2 regions of the Morganella sp. GD04133 genome follow, and region 2 is predicted to be linked to the other one. Evidence: riboswitches for the same ligand, from Rfam matches in the RefSeq annotation. Region 2 holds a riboswitch; the other holds the start of a gene.
What was found. Region 2 has a riboswitch for thiamine pyrophosphate ahead of thiC (phosphomethylpyrimidine synthase ThiC). Riboswitches for the same ligand answer to the same signal wherever they lie in the genome.

Region 1 (7,687 bases), on a different contig from region 2:
TCTGCTGAACCACCAGCACACCCAGTAACTGACGGCGGTAAACCACCGGCGCACCGAGAAACGCACGCAGGTTGTCTTCTTTAACCTGAGGAAGATATTTAAAACCGGGGTGTTCGCGGACATCCGCGATATTGATAAGCTCAGCGCGGCGGCCGACATGGCCGACCACACCTTCGCCGAAAGCAAGGCTGACAGCACGGCCGCGGGGCTTTTTCAGCCCCTGCGTTGCCATCAGATAAAAACAGTGATGCTGGTTATCTGCCAGGTAGATGGAACAGACATCAGTTCCCATCGCCTGACAGGTTTCTTTAACCAGAAGCTCCAGCGCTTCCGCGAGATCAGCGGCAGCAGCCACTTTTTCAATCACTTCACGTAAACGCGTCAGCATCCGTTCCCCCTAATTCTGGCGCCGGCGACGATAGGGAAACGGTGCCCGCACAGCCGTCGCTTCGCTGTTGGCGGGCATCACAACGGAAGAAAACTCTTTCATGACGCGGCGGTACACATCACGTTTGAAAGAGACCACCTGACGAACAGGATACCAGTAGGTAACCCAGCGCCAGCCGTCAAATTCCGGCGACTTGCTGCGGGTCACATTGACCTCTTTGTCTTCGCAGAGCAGCTGAAGTAAAAACCAGCGCTGCTTCTGACCGATACAAACCGGTTTGGTATCCCAACGCACCAAACGTTTGGGTAATTTGTAGCGCAGCCAGTTGCGGGTAACCGCCAGGATACGCACATCTTTACGCGTTAAACCAACTTCCTCATACAACTCACGGTACATGGCCTGTTCCGGTGATTCGCCGGGATTGATACCTCCCTGAGGAAACTGCCACGAGTGCTGTCCGTAGCGGCGGGCCCATAAAACCTGGCCTTCCTTATTACAAATTACAATCCCGACATTCGGGCGGTAGCCATCATCATCAATCACTCGACTACCTCAGAAAAAAACTGAAAGATAGCCAATTGTTTCACACTCCCATCATGGGGTAAACCTCTGCACTCAAAATCCTTCAGCCCGCCGCATTTCCGGCTCTGAGGGATAAAAAGCAACAGGCTGTTTCAGCCGTTCCGGACAGTGGCAAATTCCCGGGAAAAACACTACACTGTTCCTCTCTCAACGGGGTGCAGCGACGGCTTTCCGGCCGGTGCTGCTGAGATAACACCCGAGGAACCTGATCCGGTTAATACCGGCGTAGGGATTTGAGCCGCCACTGCTGACAGCACAGCCTGTCGCCATCATGCTGCACTCAGATCCTTTGCCAATCCTTCCCTTACAGGAGCGCAAAGTGTTACAGAAACTGACCAGAAATATTATTGCAGGCGGCCTTGCTGCACTGTTCTCTTTCCAGGCCGCTGCAGATAACAGCAAGCCGGTTCTGACTGTCTATACCTATGACTCATTTGTTGCCGAGTGGGGACCGGGGCCGGAAATTAAGAAAAACTTTGAAGCGCAATGCAATTGCGAGCTGAAACTCGTCGGGCTGAGTGACGGCGTGACGCTGCTGAACCGTCTGCGGATGGAAGGCAAAAAATCACAGGCCGATATCATCTTAGGTCTGGATAACAACCTGATGCAGGCGGCGCTGGATACCGGGTTGTTTAAAGAAAGCAATGTTGATCAGTCAAAACTGGTGCTGCCGGTCAAATGGGAAAGCAACACCTTTATTCCTTATGATTACGGCTGGTTTGCCTTTATCTACAACAAAGACACTCTGCCGAATCCGCCGAAAAGCATGAAAGAACTGCTTAACAGTGATCAGAAGCTGACCATTATTTATCAGGATCCGCGCACCAGCACACCGGGACTGGGATTACTGCTGTGGATGGAAAAACTCTACGGGGATGATGTGGCGGCACAGTGGGCCAAAATGGCGAAAAAAACCCTGACGGTCACCAAAGGCTGGAGCGAATCTTACGGCCTGTTCCTGAAAGGTGAAGCTGATCTGGTACTGAGTTACACCTCGTCGCCGGGTTATCACATGCTGGCGGATAACAAAGATAACTATGCTGCCGCACTATTTGAGGAAGGGCATTACCTTCAGGTAGAAATGGCGGGTGTGCTGGCTGCGTCAAAACACCCTGCACTGGCGGAACAGTTTATGCAGTTTATGCTGACTCCGGATTTCCAGAAAACGCTGCCGACCACCAACTGGATGTATCCTGTGATTGATATGCCGCTGCCGCCGGTTTACGACAACATGCCGAAACCAGTCAAAACGCTGGAATTTGATGCAAAAGAAGTGGCGAAAGAGCGCAATCAGTGGATACAGATATGGCAAAACGCAGTCAGCCGTTAATTGCCGCATACCTGATACCGGGCGCACTCGCGTCCGGTCTTCTGCTGGTTGTTGCTGTCAGTGCCTTCGGGGCGCTGTGGTTTAACACACCGGATACAGACTGGCAGCAGATATGGGATGATAACTACCTGTGGCATGTCGTCCGCTTTACCTTCTGGCAAGCTTTCTTATCTGCCCTGTTCTCCGTTATTCCGGCTGTTTTTCTGGCGCGGGCACTCTGGCGGCGGCGTTTCCCGGGGCGGACCGTCTTTCTGCGGTTGTGCGCAATGACCCTGGTACTGCCCGTGCTGGTGGCGGTATTCGGTATTTTATCTGTCTATGGCCGTAACGGCTGGCTGGCACATATTTCCGGTTTTCTGGGTCTGGACTATTCTTTCTCCCCGTATGGGTTACAGGGCATTCTGCTGGCGCACATCTTCTTTAATATGCCGCTCGCCACCCGGATGCTGTATCAGCAACTCGATAATATTGCCACGGAGCAGAGACAACTCGCCGCCCAGCTCAATATGAATGAATGGCAGCATTTCCGGATTGTCGAATGGCCCTATCTGCGCCGTCAGCTGCTGCCGACCGCCGCGCTGATTTTTATGCTCTGCTTTGCCAGTTTTGCCACGGTGCTGGCGCTTGGCGGCGGCCCGGCTGCAACCACTATTGAACTGGCGATTTATCAGGCACTGAATTATGACTTTGATATCGGGCGTGCTGCACTGCTGGCGCTGATCCAGCTGGTGTGCTGCATCGGGCTGGTACTGCTCAGTCAGCACCTGTCTGGTCATTTTTCTGTCGGCTTTACCCAGTCACTGCAATGGCGCAATCCGCAGGACACGCTGCCGCGCAAATTATCTGACGGCCTGATCATCCTCTGCGCCCTGCTGTTTCTGCTGCCGCCGTTTTTTGCCATTATCGCTGACGGCCTGAATCCGGGATTACTGCCGGTATTGCAGCAACCGGCGTTGTGGCGGGCATTTTTCACCTCACTCGGTATTGCGCTGGCTTCCGGTTTTATCTGTGTGCTGCTGACCATGATGCTGTTATGGAGCAGCCGTGAACTGCGTCTGCGGCAGGCAGTCAGAGCCGGACAGGCCATGGAGCTTTCCGGGCTGGTGATCCTGGCCATGCCCGGGATTGTGCTGGCTACCGGGTTTTTCCTGCTGCTCAACAGCACGACCGGCACCACTGATTTGGGGGCGATCCCATACGGGCTGGTGATCCTGACCAACGCGCTGATGGCAGTCCCGTATGCCCTGAAAGTGCTGGATAACCCGATGCGTGACCTGGCTGAACGCTATAACCCGCTTTGTCTCTCGCTGAATATCAGCGGATTCAACCGGCTGAAACTGATTGAGCTGAAGGCTCTCCGTAACCCGCTGGCACAGGCAATGGCATTTGCCAGTGTGCTGTCGGTCGGGGATTTTGGTGTGATAGCCCTGTTCGGCAATGAAGATTTCCGCACACTGCCATTCTATCTTTATCAGCAGATCGGCGCTTACCGTAATTCGGATGCCGCGGTCACTGCACTGCTCCTGTTTTTACTCTGTTTCGGCCTGTTTACCATTCTGGAACGCCTGCCGGGGAAACGACCATGATTTGTTTTGATCATATTCATTACCGTTATCAGCAACAGACAATGAATTTTGGCTTTTCGGTTACCGCCGGAGAGAAAATTGCCATTCTCGGCCCGAGCGGTGCGGGTAAAAGTACCCTGCTGTCACTGATCGCGGGATTTCAGTTTGCCGAAAGCGGCACTATCCTGCTCAATGGCGAGGATCACACCCGCACACCGCCCGCTTCACGCCCGGTATCCATGCTGTTTCAGGAAAATAATCTCTTTGCGCACCTGACGGCAGAGCAGAATATCGCCCTCGGTTTTCATCCCGGCATGAAACTGAATGCAGAGCAGAAAGTACAACTGGCACAGATTGCTGAACAGGTTTCGCTGACACCACTGCTGAAACGTCTGCCGTCACAGCTTTCCGGCGGTCAGCGTCAGCGGGTGGCACTGGCACGGTGTCTGGTACGTTCCCAGCCGGTTTTGCTGCTGGATGAACCCTTCTCCGCCCTGGACCCGGCACTGCGCAATGAAATGCTGGCGCTGCTGGAAACCATCTGTGATTCACGGCAACTGACCCTGATGATGGTCTCCCACAATACCGATGACGCGGCCAGAATCGCGCCCCGCGCGATGGTGGTGGATAACGGCACCATTGCCTTTGACGGCAGCACCGCCGCCCTGGTCAGCGGTGAGGTTCCCCAGGCACGGATCCTCGGTATCAGTCGGTAAACCGCACCTTAAATACTGTATATATCCACACCACTCTGCTATAGTTATTTTTTCATCAGCAGAACGGACAAAATGATGGCAGGGCACAACAATTTTCCCTCCCGTCAGGTGGCAGCACCGGCGGAAGCCGGTTTTATTCTGACCCGTCACTGGTCTGATACCCCGCGTGGTATTGAGGTCCGTTACTGGCTGGCGACAGATAACGGGCCACGGCATGTTTCTGTTCCGCTGCAACAGGCTGTCGGCTTTGTCCCGCACCGAGAGCTGGCGGAAAGCCGCCCCTTTATTAACAATATCCCCGGTGCCACACTGACAGCGCGCCCGCTGAAGGATTTCCATCAGGACGATGTCAGTGCTGTTTACTGCCGCCAGTACCGCCAGTTACAGCAGCTGGAAAAACAGCTCGGCGAACAGCATCTCCACCTTTATGAAGCGGATATCCGCCCCTGTGAACGCTATCTGATGGAGCGCTTTATCACCGCCGCTGTCTGGGTGCAGCCACAGCCGGATGGTCATGTGCTGATGAAGCCGCATCCGGATTACCGTCCGGCGCTGAAAATCGTTTCTCTGGATATTGAAACCACAGAGTTCGGTGACCTTTACTCCATCGGGCTCTCCGGTTGCGGGGCCGATACGGTATTTATGCTCGGCCCGGAGAACGGCACACCGCTGACCAATCCGGATTTTACGCTGGAGTACGTCCCGCGCCGCCCGGATCTGCTTCACCGTCTGAACCAGTGGCTGGCAGAACATGATCCGGACATGATAATCGGCTGGAGCCTGATCCAGTTTGATCTGCGCATTCTGCAGCGCCATGCGGAAAAGTATCAGATCCCGCTGATTTTCGGCCGCAATAATGCCCCGCTCTCCTGGCGGGAACACGGCTTCAAACCCGGCCAATTTTTCGCCGGGGCTCCCGGGCGGCTGATTATTAATGGTATCGATGCCCTGAAAGCCGCGACCTGGCAGTTTCCGTCCTTCAGTCTGGAGGCTGTGTCTCAGGCTCTGCTCGGCGAGGGCAAAGACAGCGATTCCCCGTATGATCGCATGGATGAAATCAACCGCCGTTTCCGCGAGGATAAACCGGCACTGGCACGGTATAACCTTCAGGACTGCCGTCTGGTCACCCGGATTTTTGAACACACCCATCTGACAGAATTCCTGCTGGCACGGGCAGCGGTAACCGGCCTGGCACCGGATCGCATGGGGGGATCGGTCGCCGCCTTCACCCATCTTTATCTGCCGCCGATGCACCGTAAAGGCTATGTCGCGCCTGATCCCGGCGAAAAACCCGGCGAACCGATACCCGGCGGCTTTGTGATGGATTCAGCCCCGGGATTATATGACTCAGTGGTGGTTCTGGATTTTAAAAGCCTGTATCCCTCCATTATCCGCACCTTTCTCATCGACCCGATTGGCATGATCGAAGGTCTTGCCGCGCCGGAACAGGCGGTTCCCGGGTTTAAGGGCGCGTATTTTTCCAGGGAAACCAACTGTCTGCCGGATATCGTCAACCGCATCTGGCATGAGCGGGACATGGCGAAACTGGCAGGGGATAAACCGCTGTCGCAGGCCCTGAAAATTATTATGAATGCGTTTTGTGGTGTTCTGGGTGCCGCCGGATGCCGTTTTTATGATCCGCGCCTGACCTCCTCCGTCACCATGCGCGGACATGACATCATGCGCAAAACCCGCACTATTATTGAGTCACTGGGTTATCAGGTCATTTACGGCGATACCGATTCCACCTTTGTCTGGCTGAAAAGTGCTCACAGTGAAACGGATGCGGAGCGCATCGGCCGCTGGCTGGTAGATGAAGTAAATCAGTGGTGGCAGACGCATTTGACAGATGAATACGGACTCACTTCCGCCCTGGAAATTGAGTATGAAACCCACTACCGGCGTTTTCTGATGCCGACAATCCGCGGAACCGATCTCGGCAGCAAAAAACGGTATGCAGGGCTTTCCGGAGATAACATGGTTTTTCGCGGGCTGGAAACGGTCCGCAGTGACTGGACACCGCTGGCACAGCATTTCCAGCAAACCCTGTACCGGCTGATTTTCGATAAAATGCCGTATCAGCAGTTTATCCGCGATTATGTCCGCGACACCCTCACCGGACGCTACGATGACAGGCTGGTATACCGTAAGCGCCTGCGCCGGCCGCTGGCGGATTATCAGCGTAATGTGCCGCCTCATGTCAAAGCGGCCAGAATGGCGGATGAGTACAATGTCCGCATGAATCGTCCGCCGCAGTACCAGCGCGGCGCCGGAATAAGCTATATTATTACCCGCGCCGGGCCGCAGCCGCTGGAAATTCTGACGGCACCGCCGGACTACGAACATTACATTAATAAGCAACTGATGCCGATAGCCGATGCCATTCTGCCCTTCCTGGAGGATGACTTCACCACGTTGTTAACCGGGCAATTATTGATGCCATTTTAATTTTGCCATTTTACAGGTGACGCTGCGGATCTTATGGATTAACATAGCGCCCCTTTACTGCTTTTATCACCGGCACAGAGTGACGCAGCTGATGCTGTCGTTCTGACTGACGGTGTTTTTTCCCGGTGAATACAATACCGTTTTTGTATCACCGGTAATGATGTCCACAGCATTTGTCTAATTAGCCCTGAATAACAGAATCGAGCCAAAAATATGCCGTTTACTCTTGGTCAACGCTGGATAAGCGATACTGAAAGCGAGCTGGGATTAGGTACAGTTGTATCTGTCGACGCCCGGATGATCACCCTTCTTTTCCCTGCTACCGGTGAAAACCGTCTCTATGCCGCAGCCGATGCCCCTATCACCCGTGTGATGTTCAACGAAGGGGATACCGTTACCAGTCACGAAGGCTGGCAGCTCAGTGTGACCGCCGTTGAAGAGAGCGACGGATTGTTAACCTATATCGGGCAACGCACCGATACCGGTGAAGATAATGTCCGCCTGCGCGAAGTGTTTCTCGACAGCAAACTGACGTTTAATAAACCTCAGGATCGCCTGTTTGCCGGTCAGATTGACCGCATGGATCGCTTTGCGCTGCGCTACCGCGCCCGCAAATTCCTGAGTGAAGAATACCGCCGTGCCACCAGCGGCCTGCGCG
Region 2 (7,687 bases):
TACTGATTTTGACGGCTGGGAAAAAACCTCCCGCCAGTTGCCGAAACTGTGGCAGCAGAACGTTATCATCAACATGAATTAACGGAATGACAATGAATAACCCAGTTATCCTGGTTGTTCTGGATGGCTTAAACTACCGCACAGCCCATGATTGCATGGGCTTTATGCAGGGGTTAGCCGAATCCGGGGACGCCACACTGTACCGCCTGAGCTGTGAACTGCCCTCGCTCTCCCGCCCGCTGTATGAATGCATTCTGACCGGTGTGCGCCCGGTTGACAGCGGTGTGGTGCACAATCAGGTGGTGCGCCTGTCACACAATGACAGTATTTTCTCCCTCGCACAAAAAGCCGGAAAAACCACCGCTGCCGCCGCTTATCACTGGGTCAGTGAGTTGTATAACCGCGCCCCGTTTGATGCCGTCCGTGACCGTTTCACTCACGATGATTCGCTTGCGATACAACACGGCTGTTTTTATCAGGCGGATCATTATCCGGACGACCATTTATTTCTCGATGCGGAATATTTGCGCCGTCACTACCACCCCGACTTCCTGCTTATTCACCCGATGAATATTGACGATGCCGGTCATAAGTACAGTGTCGATTCACAGCAGTACCGCAACAGTGCCCGCCGTGCAGACGGCCTGCTCTCTGCGTATCTGCCTGCGTGGCTGGAGGCCGATTATCAGGTGCTGGTGACCAGTGATCACGGCATGAACAATGACCGCTCTCACGGCGGGATTCTGGATGAAGAGCGCACCGTCCCGCTGTTTGTTGCCGGTGATGCCTTCTCTCACGAGGCAGATATCCCGGTGCAGCAGACACAACTGTGCGGCACCATCTGCCGGTTGCTCGGCCTGAGCGGACACAACAAAGCCGCTGTACCGCGCCTGCTGCGGGAGATACACCATGGCTGATATTCTGCCGGAGCTGACCGCGATGAAAAGTAAGCAACATACCCGCCCTCTGTCACGCCGTCTGCCGCTGAAACCGATGCTGTTACTGTTCCCGGCCGCGCTGCTGTTCGCACTTTTCCAGCTTGCGCCGATGTTATGGGTGATTATCAACAGTTTCGTGTATGAAGATGCCTGGTCATTCGGTAACTTTACCGACATCTTCAGCAGCCCTTTTTATATTCAATCCTTTGAAAATACCCTGTGGATTTCCGGGGTATCGTCAGTCGGCGGGCTGATCCTCGCCGCACTGTTTGCCGCTTCCTTACAGCACGCCCCGCCGCGCCCGCGCCGCTGGCTGATCGCATTTACCAATATGACCGGCAATTTCAGCGGTGTGCCGCTGGCGTTCGCTTTCATCATCATTCTCGGCGTCAACGGAGCCATTACCCTGCAACTGAAAGCCTGGGGGGTGATTGAGGATTTCAATCTGTACAGCGCCGCCGGACTGATGCTGATTTACCTCTATTTTCAGATCCCGCTGGGAATTCTGCTGCTCTATCCGGCCTTTGATGCCCTGAAACCGGAATGGGAGGATGCCGCCAAAACCATGGGTGCCGGTCGCCTCGCCTACTGGCGCTATGTTGCGCTGCCGGTGCTCTCTCCGGCGCTGCTCGGCACCTTTATCATCCTGTTTGCCAATGCCGCCGGGGCTTATGCCTCCACTTATGCGCTGACCACCGGGAACTACAATATGGTGACCATCCGTATCGCCAGCCTGGTGTCCGGCGACCTGTTCCTGGAGCCGAATATGGCGGCGGCACTGTCTGTTCTGCTGATGGTTATCCTCGGATTCATCACTACTGTCTATCACTGGCTGCTGAAACGGAGTTACCATGCCACGTGCTGATCTCACACTTAATCCGCCGTCCATGGCGCGTTATCACAAAATCATGCTCAGCCTGATTGTGATCCTGCTGCTGTTGCCGATTATCGCGACCCTGCTGTATTCCTTCTCCACCCGCTGGGGAGCCACGGTACTGCCGGACGGCCTGACGTTACAGTGGTATCTGAAGCTGTGGCAGGATCCGCGTTTTCTCGCCGCGTTCGGCCGCTCGCTGTTTATCTGTTTTGTCACGCTCGCCATCAGCACCCTGGTGATCCTGCCGCTGGTGTTTGCCGTGTTTTATTACTTCCCGCGACTGAAAGGGCTGATGGAGATCCTGATTATTCTGCCGTTCGCCGTGCCGCCGGTGGTCTCTTCTGTCGGCTTACTGCAGCTGTTTGCTGACGGGCCGCTGCCGATTGCAGGGACGCCGTGGATCCTGATCGGTACCTATTTCACCATCACCCTGCCGTTTATGTACCGGGCGCTGGCTAACAGTCTGAACGGCGTGCCGCTGAAAGATCTACTGGATGCTGCCCATCTGCTCGGTGCAGGGACTTTTAAAGCGTTTCTGCTGGTGATCGTACCGAATATCCGCAAAGGGTTGCTGGTGTCACTGCTGATCGCCTTCTCCTTCCTGTTCGGCGAGTTTGTGTTTGCTAATATCCTGGTCGGTACCCGTTACGAAACCCTGCAAATCTATCTCTATAACATGCGCCAGACCAGCGGTCACTTCACCTCCGCTCTGGTGGCAAGCTACTTTATTTTCACCCTGATCCTGACCCTGATCGCGACACGCTTAAGCCGCTGAGGAATCACTGATGAGCTATGTAATTGCTGAAAACCTGACAAAATCCTTTGCTGCCACCCCGGTCTTTTCCGGTCTGAATTTTTCTGTCAGCAAAGGGGAATTTATTACCCTGCTCGGCCCGAGCGGCTGCGGTAAATCCACCCTGCTGCGTTGTCTCGCTGGGCTGGAGCCGGTCAATGATGGAAGAATTTATGTGAATAAACAGGATATTACGTTATCACCGCCACAGCAGCGGGAAATCGGCATGGTATTTCAGAGCTATGCGCTGTTCCCGAATATGACCACCGAACGCAACATTGCCTTCGGCCTGAAGATGCAGAAAGTCCCGGAAGATGAACAGCGCAAAGCCGTTGCAGAGGTGATTGAGCTGGTCGGTCTGAAAGGAAAAGAACAGCATCTGCCGCATCAGCTTTCCGGCGGTCAGCGCCAGCGTGTGGCACTGGCACGGGCACTGGTGATGAAACCGCGCATCCTGCTGCTGGATGAACCACTTTCCGCGCTGGATGCGCAAATCCGCAAACATCTGCGTCAGCAAATCCGTCAGATCCAGCGCGAACTGAATCTGACCACCATTTTTGTCACCCACGACCAGGAAGAAGCGATGCTGATGTCTGACCGCATCTTCCTGATGAACAAAGGTGAAATCGTGCAGAGCGATACCGCCGAAAACCTCTACACCCAGCCTGCCAATGAGTTTGTCGCGCGTTTTATGGGGCATTACAATCTGGTCAGCGCGCACAACGCCAACAGCCTGCTCGGCCTGAATCTCAGCGGTATTGTGGCGATCCGCCCGGAATCCATTTATGTGCGTGAGGCCGGAAGACAATACGGGGAACACATTTCCCACCCGGTTTCAGGTACAATCCGTGACAGTCAGTTACTGGGCAATATTATCCGTTATCAGGTGGATACCGGACTGGGCGCGCTGACCGTGGATCTGCTGAACCGCTCTTCTGAGCGGCTGTTTGAACAGGGCACTCAGCTGGAACTGATGTTCAATAAAAATGAAATCCGCGCCCTTGCCCCGTCAGTCAATTAAAGGAACGTCATGTCAACATTAGCGGTTTTCGATCTCGATCACACCTTAATCGCTGCAGACAGCAGCCTGTTATGGACAGATTATCTGTGGGAAAAAGGCATTATCACTGATCCGGCCTTTCTTGCCGCAGATAAGCAGATGATGGCGGATTACAGCGCCGGTAAGCTGGATATGGCCGCGTATATGGCCTTCAGTCTGAAGGCGTTAGGTAATGCCACCGTTGCACAGATTGATGAGTTGGTGGCTGATTTTACCGAAAGCAAAGTGCGCCCGCTGGTCTACCCGGATGCAGTCAAAACCCTCGCGTTTTATAAAGAACACGGCGTGCCGGTGATCATCATTTCCGCCACCGCCGATTTTATTGTCAAACCGGTGGCGAAGATGCTGGGAGTGAATCTGGCCTTTGGTATTGAGCTGGAAGTCCGGGATGATCACTACACCGGCGCATTGCAGGGGATCACCACCTTCCGGGAAGGGAAAGTGGAAAAACTGGCTAACTTTTTGGATATTCGCCAGTTTTTACCGGAACGTACGATCTTTTATACCGATTCCGCCAACGATTTACCCCTGTGCCGCTATGCCACCGATGTGCTGACGGTCAACGCCGACCCGGTATTGCAGGCAGAAGCAGAAAAACAGGGTTGGATGCAGCTGACGTGGTCGCTAAACCCAATAAACGGCTGATCTGCCTGCCTGTCACTGATAAATACGATACCCGCTGCCGGAGATACGGCAGCGGATATCAGCCGGATCAGGCCGCGTTGCTTCCCAGCCTGAATTGGGTCATGACCTGCATCAGTTGTCCCGCCTGCTGATGCAGGCTTTCCGCTGCCGCCGCATTTTCAACCACCAGCGCGGCATTCTGCTGTGTGACTTCATCAATCTGCTGTACCGCAATGCCGACCTGCGAAATACCCTGAGACTGTTCATTTGCCGCCAGCGTCAGTTCGTCAATCATCTGACTGACGCCCTGCGTCTGAGTGACAATCACCTGCATCGATTCACCGGCTTCTGCCACCAACTTGCTGCCTGCATCCACCTGCTCAACGCTGGCATTAATCAGATTTTTTATTTCACCGGCAGCCTGCGCACTCCGCTGTGCCAGTGTCCGGACTTCGCCGGATACCACCGCAAAACCGCGTCCGTGCTCACCGGCACGCGCGGCTTCCACCGCCGCGTTCAGTGCCAGGATATTGGTCTGGAATGCAATGGAATCAATCACGCCGATAATGTCAGTGATTGTGCGGGAAGAGTTTGAGATATCCTGCATGGCATGAATAACCAAATCCACTTTCTCACCACCGTGACGGGCCGTTTCGGAGGCTTCCGCTGCCATCATATTCGCTTTTGCCGCGATCTCCGCACTGCTTTTTACCGTGGCAGATAACTGTTCCATTGATGCAGCGGTCTGCTGCAGACTGCTGGCCTGAGATTCAGTACGCTGGCTCAGATCCGCATTACCGCTGGTTATCTGCATTGTGCCGGTCACAATGCTGTCACTGTTATTACGCACCGTGCCGACGATACCGGCCAGGTTCCTCTGCATTGCCTTCAGGGTACTCAGCACACTACCGTCCGGAACCGGATGCGTTTCATCAGACGGCGACAGATCACCGGAGGCCACCCGTTCAGCCACTTCTTTCAGTTGTGCGGGTTCAGCACCCAGCGCACGGGTCAGATTGCGGATAATCATCACCCCGGAGACAATCGCCAGCGTTAACGCCAGTAACGCAAACACCAGAATAATGTTGCTCTGGCGCTCAAAATTGGTATTAAATTCCTGAATAAGCTGATTACCGGTTTCCGTGCCGTGATCGCGGCTGGCACGGAATGACAGGATATAAGCATCCGAGGCCGCATATTCGGCATCCATCATTTTCGCAATCGCCTCCTCATGCCGTCCCTGCTGATCGAGTTCAAGCACTTCCCGGGTCACGGCGGCATAGTGTTTTTCATCCGCTATCATCTTATCAAGCAACGCCCGCCCCTGCGGATCCATGCCGAACTCATTGACCATATCCAGCAGCGTCTGCGTTCTTTTACTGACTTTCCCGTCTTCTTCTTTAAAACGGTTCAGTTCTTCTGTTTTATCTTTCTTATCTGTCGCATTGATCATATCCCGCAACATGATCGCCCGCTCTTCTGTTGCATGGCGGACTTCATACGCCTGAACCTGAAGTGCATATGTCCCGTTAACGTAATTCGTGAACATCTCTTTGTCTTTATACAGGTTCATCACCGCCATTCCGGAAACCAGCGCCAGAATGGCGATCAGAACACCGAATGTGACAGATAACCTGACCCGGATCGTCATATTTTTAAGATTCATTTTTTTTCCTGATGCAGAAAGCAATCAATAAGGCCAATAAATAACCAATTGTTTTTTCTTAATATGCCGTAATAAGGCACGCCGACAGAAAACATCGGCAACTGACCGGAAATTATCAGTTTTAATTTAATTTTTTTTATCTTTAGCCGCAGCGGCGTAACCGCTGAATATCAGGGAGGATGACCGGGAATGCTTCAGGTAAATAAATGATGTTATAAAAAGGTTGTAGTTTCCGGGCAGCTTCTTATACTGAAATCTTTCTTGTCGGAGTGCCCAGCATTTATCCCTGTGATAAATCGGGCTGAGACCGTTAATTCGGGATCCGCGGAACCTGATCGGGTTAGTACCCGCGAAGGGAACAAGAGTAATCTTTTCTTTTTTAACCGCCGTTTTTCAGCCGCCGCCATGCGCGGTTTATCAGCAGCCGGTTATCACGCATTACTCCTGACGCACCTCCAGACAAGCAATTTCTCACTTTTTCTTCCGGTTTTACCGGTTTCACTGTAAGGAATTTGCTATGTCCCGTGAACAACGTATTGATACCACTGATCTCTCCCCGGGTGCGGAAACCGCAGCCCCGTCCAAAGCCCGTACCCGCCGTGAACAGCGCGATGCGGCAGAGGAATATATCAGCACCCTGAAAGGGGTGAATTTCCCGAACTCCTCCCGTATTTATCTCACCGGATCGCGCCCGGATATCCGGGTGCCAATGCGGGAAATTGCCCTGTCGCCGACCCTGATCGGCGGCGATAAAGCCAATCCGCAGTATGAAGAGAACGAGCCGGTGCCGGTTTATGATACCGCCGGGCCGTACGGCGACCCGCAGGTAAAACTGGATGTCCGTGCCGGTCTTGCCCGTCTGCGTGAACAATGGGTTGCAGAGCGCGGCGATACCGAAGCGGTGACACACCTGAGTTCTGATTTCACCCGTGACCGGCTGGCCGATAACGGCCTTGACCATCTGCGCTACCCGAACCGCCCGGCACCGCTGAAAGCCAAAGCCGGAAAATGCGTGACACAACTGCATTATGCCCGGAAAGGGATTGTCACCCCGGAGATGGAATTTATCGCCATCCGCGAAAATATGGGGCGTGAACGCATCCGGGGCGAAGTCCTGCTGCAACAGCATCCGGGACAGCATTTCGGTGCCAATCTGCCGGATAATATCACCCCGGAGTTTGTCCGCGATGAAGTCGCTGCCGGACGCGCCATTATCCCGTCCAATATTAACCACCCGGAATCCGAACCAATGATTATCGGCCGCAATTTTCTGGTGAAAGTGAATGCCAATATCGGCAACTCCTCTGTCACCTCCTCCATTGAGGAAGAAGTGGAAAAACTGGTCTGGTCCACCCGCTGGGGGGCAGATACGGTGATGGATCTCTCCACCGGCCGTTATATTCACGAAACCCGCGAGTGGATACTGCGTAACAGCCCGGTGCCTATCGGTACCGTGCCGGTGTATCAAGCTCTTGAAAAAGTGAACGGTGTTGCCGAAGACCTGACCTGGGAGATGTTCCGCGATACGCTGCTGGAGCAGGCGGAACAAGGGGTGGATTACTTCACCATTCACGCCGGGGTTCTGCTGCGCTATGTGCCGATGACGGCAAAACGCCTGACCGGCATTGTGTCACGCGGCGGATCGATTATGGCGAAATGGTGTCTGTCTCATCATCAGGAAAACTTCCTGTATCAGCACTTCCGTGACATCTGTGAAATTTGTGCGGCC

Region 1: another riboswitch for thiamine pyrophosphate. It lies ahead of thiB (thiamine ABC transporter substrate binding subunit); the one in region 2 lies ahead of thiC (phosphomethylpyrimidine synthase ThiC).

What each region holds. Positions count from the first base shown of each region.
Region 1 is NZ_JAODZS010000020.1:13,319-21,005, reverse strand. It holds gene ptsP (phosphoenolpyruvate--protein phosphotransferase) at 1-388, opposite strand, end outside; gene rppH (RNA pyrophosphohydrolase) at 398-931, opposite strand; TPP riboswitch at 1,112-1,220, shown strand; gene thiB (thiamine ABC transporter substrate binding subunit) at 1,314-2,300, shown strand; gene thiP (thiamine/thiamine pyrophosphate ABC transporter permease ThiP) at 2,276-3,886, shown strand; gene thiQ (thiamine ABC transporter ATP-binding protein ThiQ) at 3,883-4,581, shown strand; gene N7387_RS11295 (DNA polymerase II) at 4,654-7,029, shown strand; gene rapA (RNA polymerase-associated protein RapA) at 7,243-7,687, shown strand, end outside.
Region 2 is NZ_JAODZS010000038.1:8,945-16,631, forward strand. It holds gene N7387_RS17200 (extracellular solute-binding protein) at 1-82, shown strand, start outside; gene N7387_RS17205 (alkaline phosphatase family protein) at 93-917, shown strand; gene N7387_RS17210 (ABC transporter permease subunit) at 910-1,803, shown strand; gene N7387_RS17215 (ABC transporter permease) at 1,826-2,590, shown strand; gene N7387_RS17220 (ABC transporter ATP-binding protein) at 2,601-3,629, shown strand; gene N7387_RS17225 (HAD-IB family hydrolase) at 3,639-4,313, shown strand; gene N7387_RS17230 (methyl-accepting chemotaxis protein) at 4,381-5,958, opposite strand; TPP riboswitch at 6,214-6,333, shown strand; gene thiC (phosphomethylpyrimidine synthase ThiC) at 6,476-7,687, shown strand, end outside.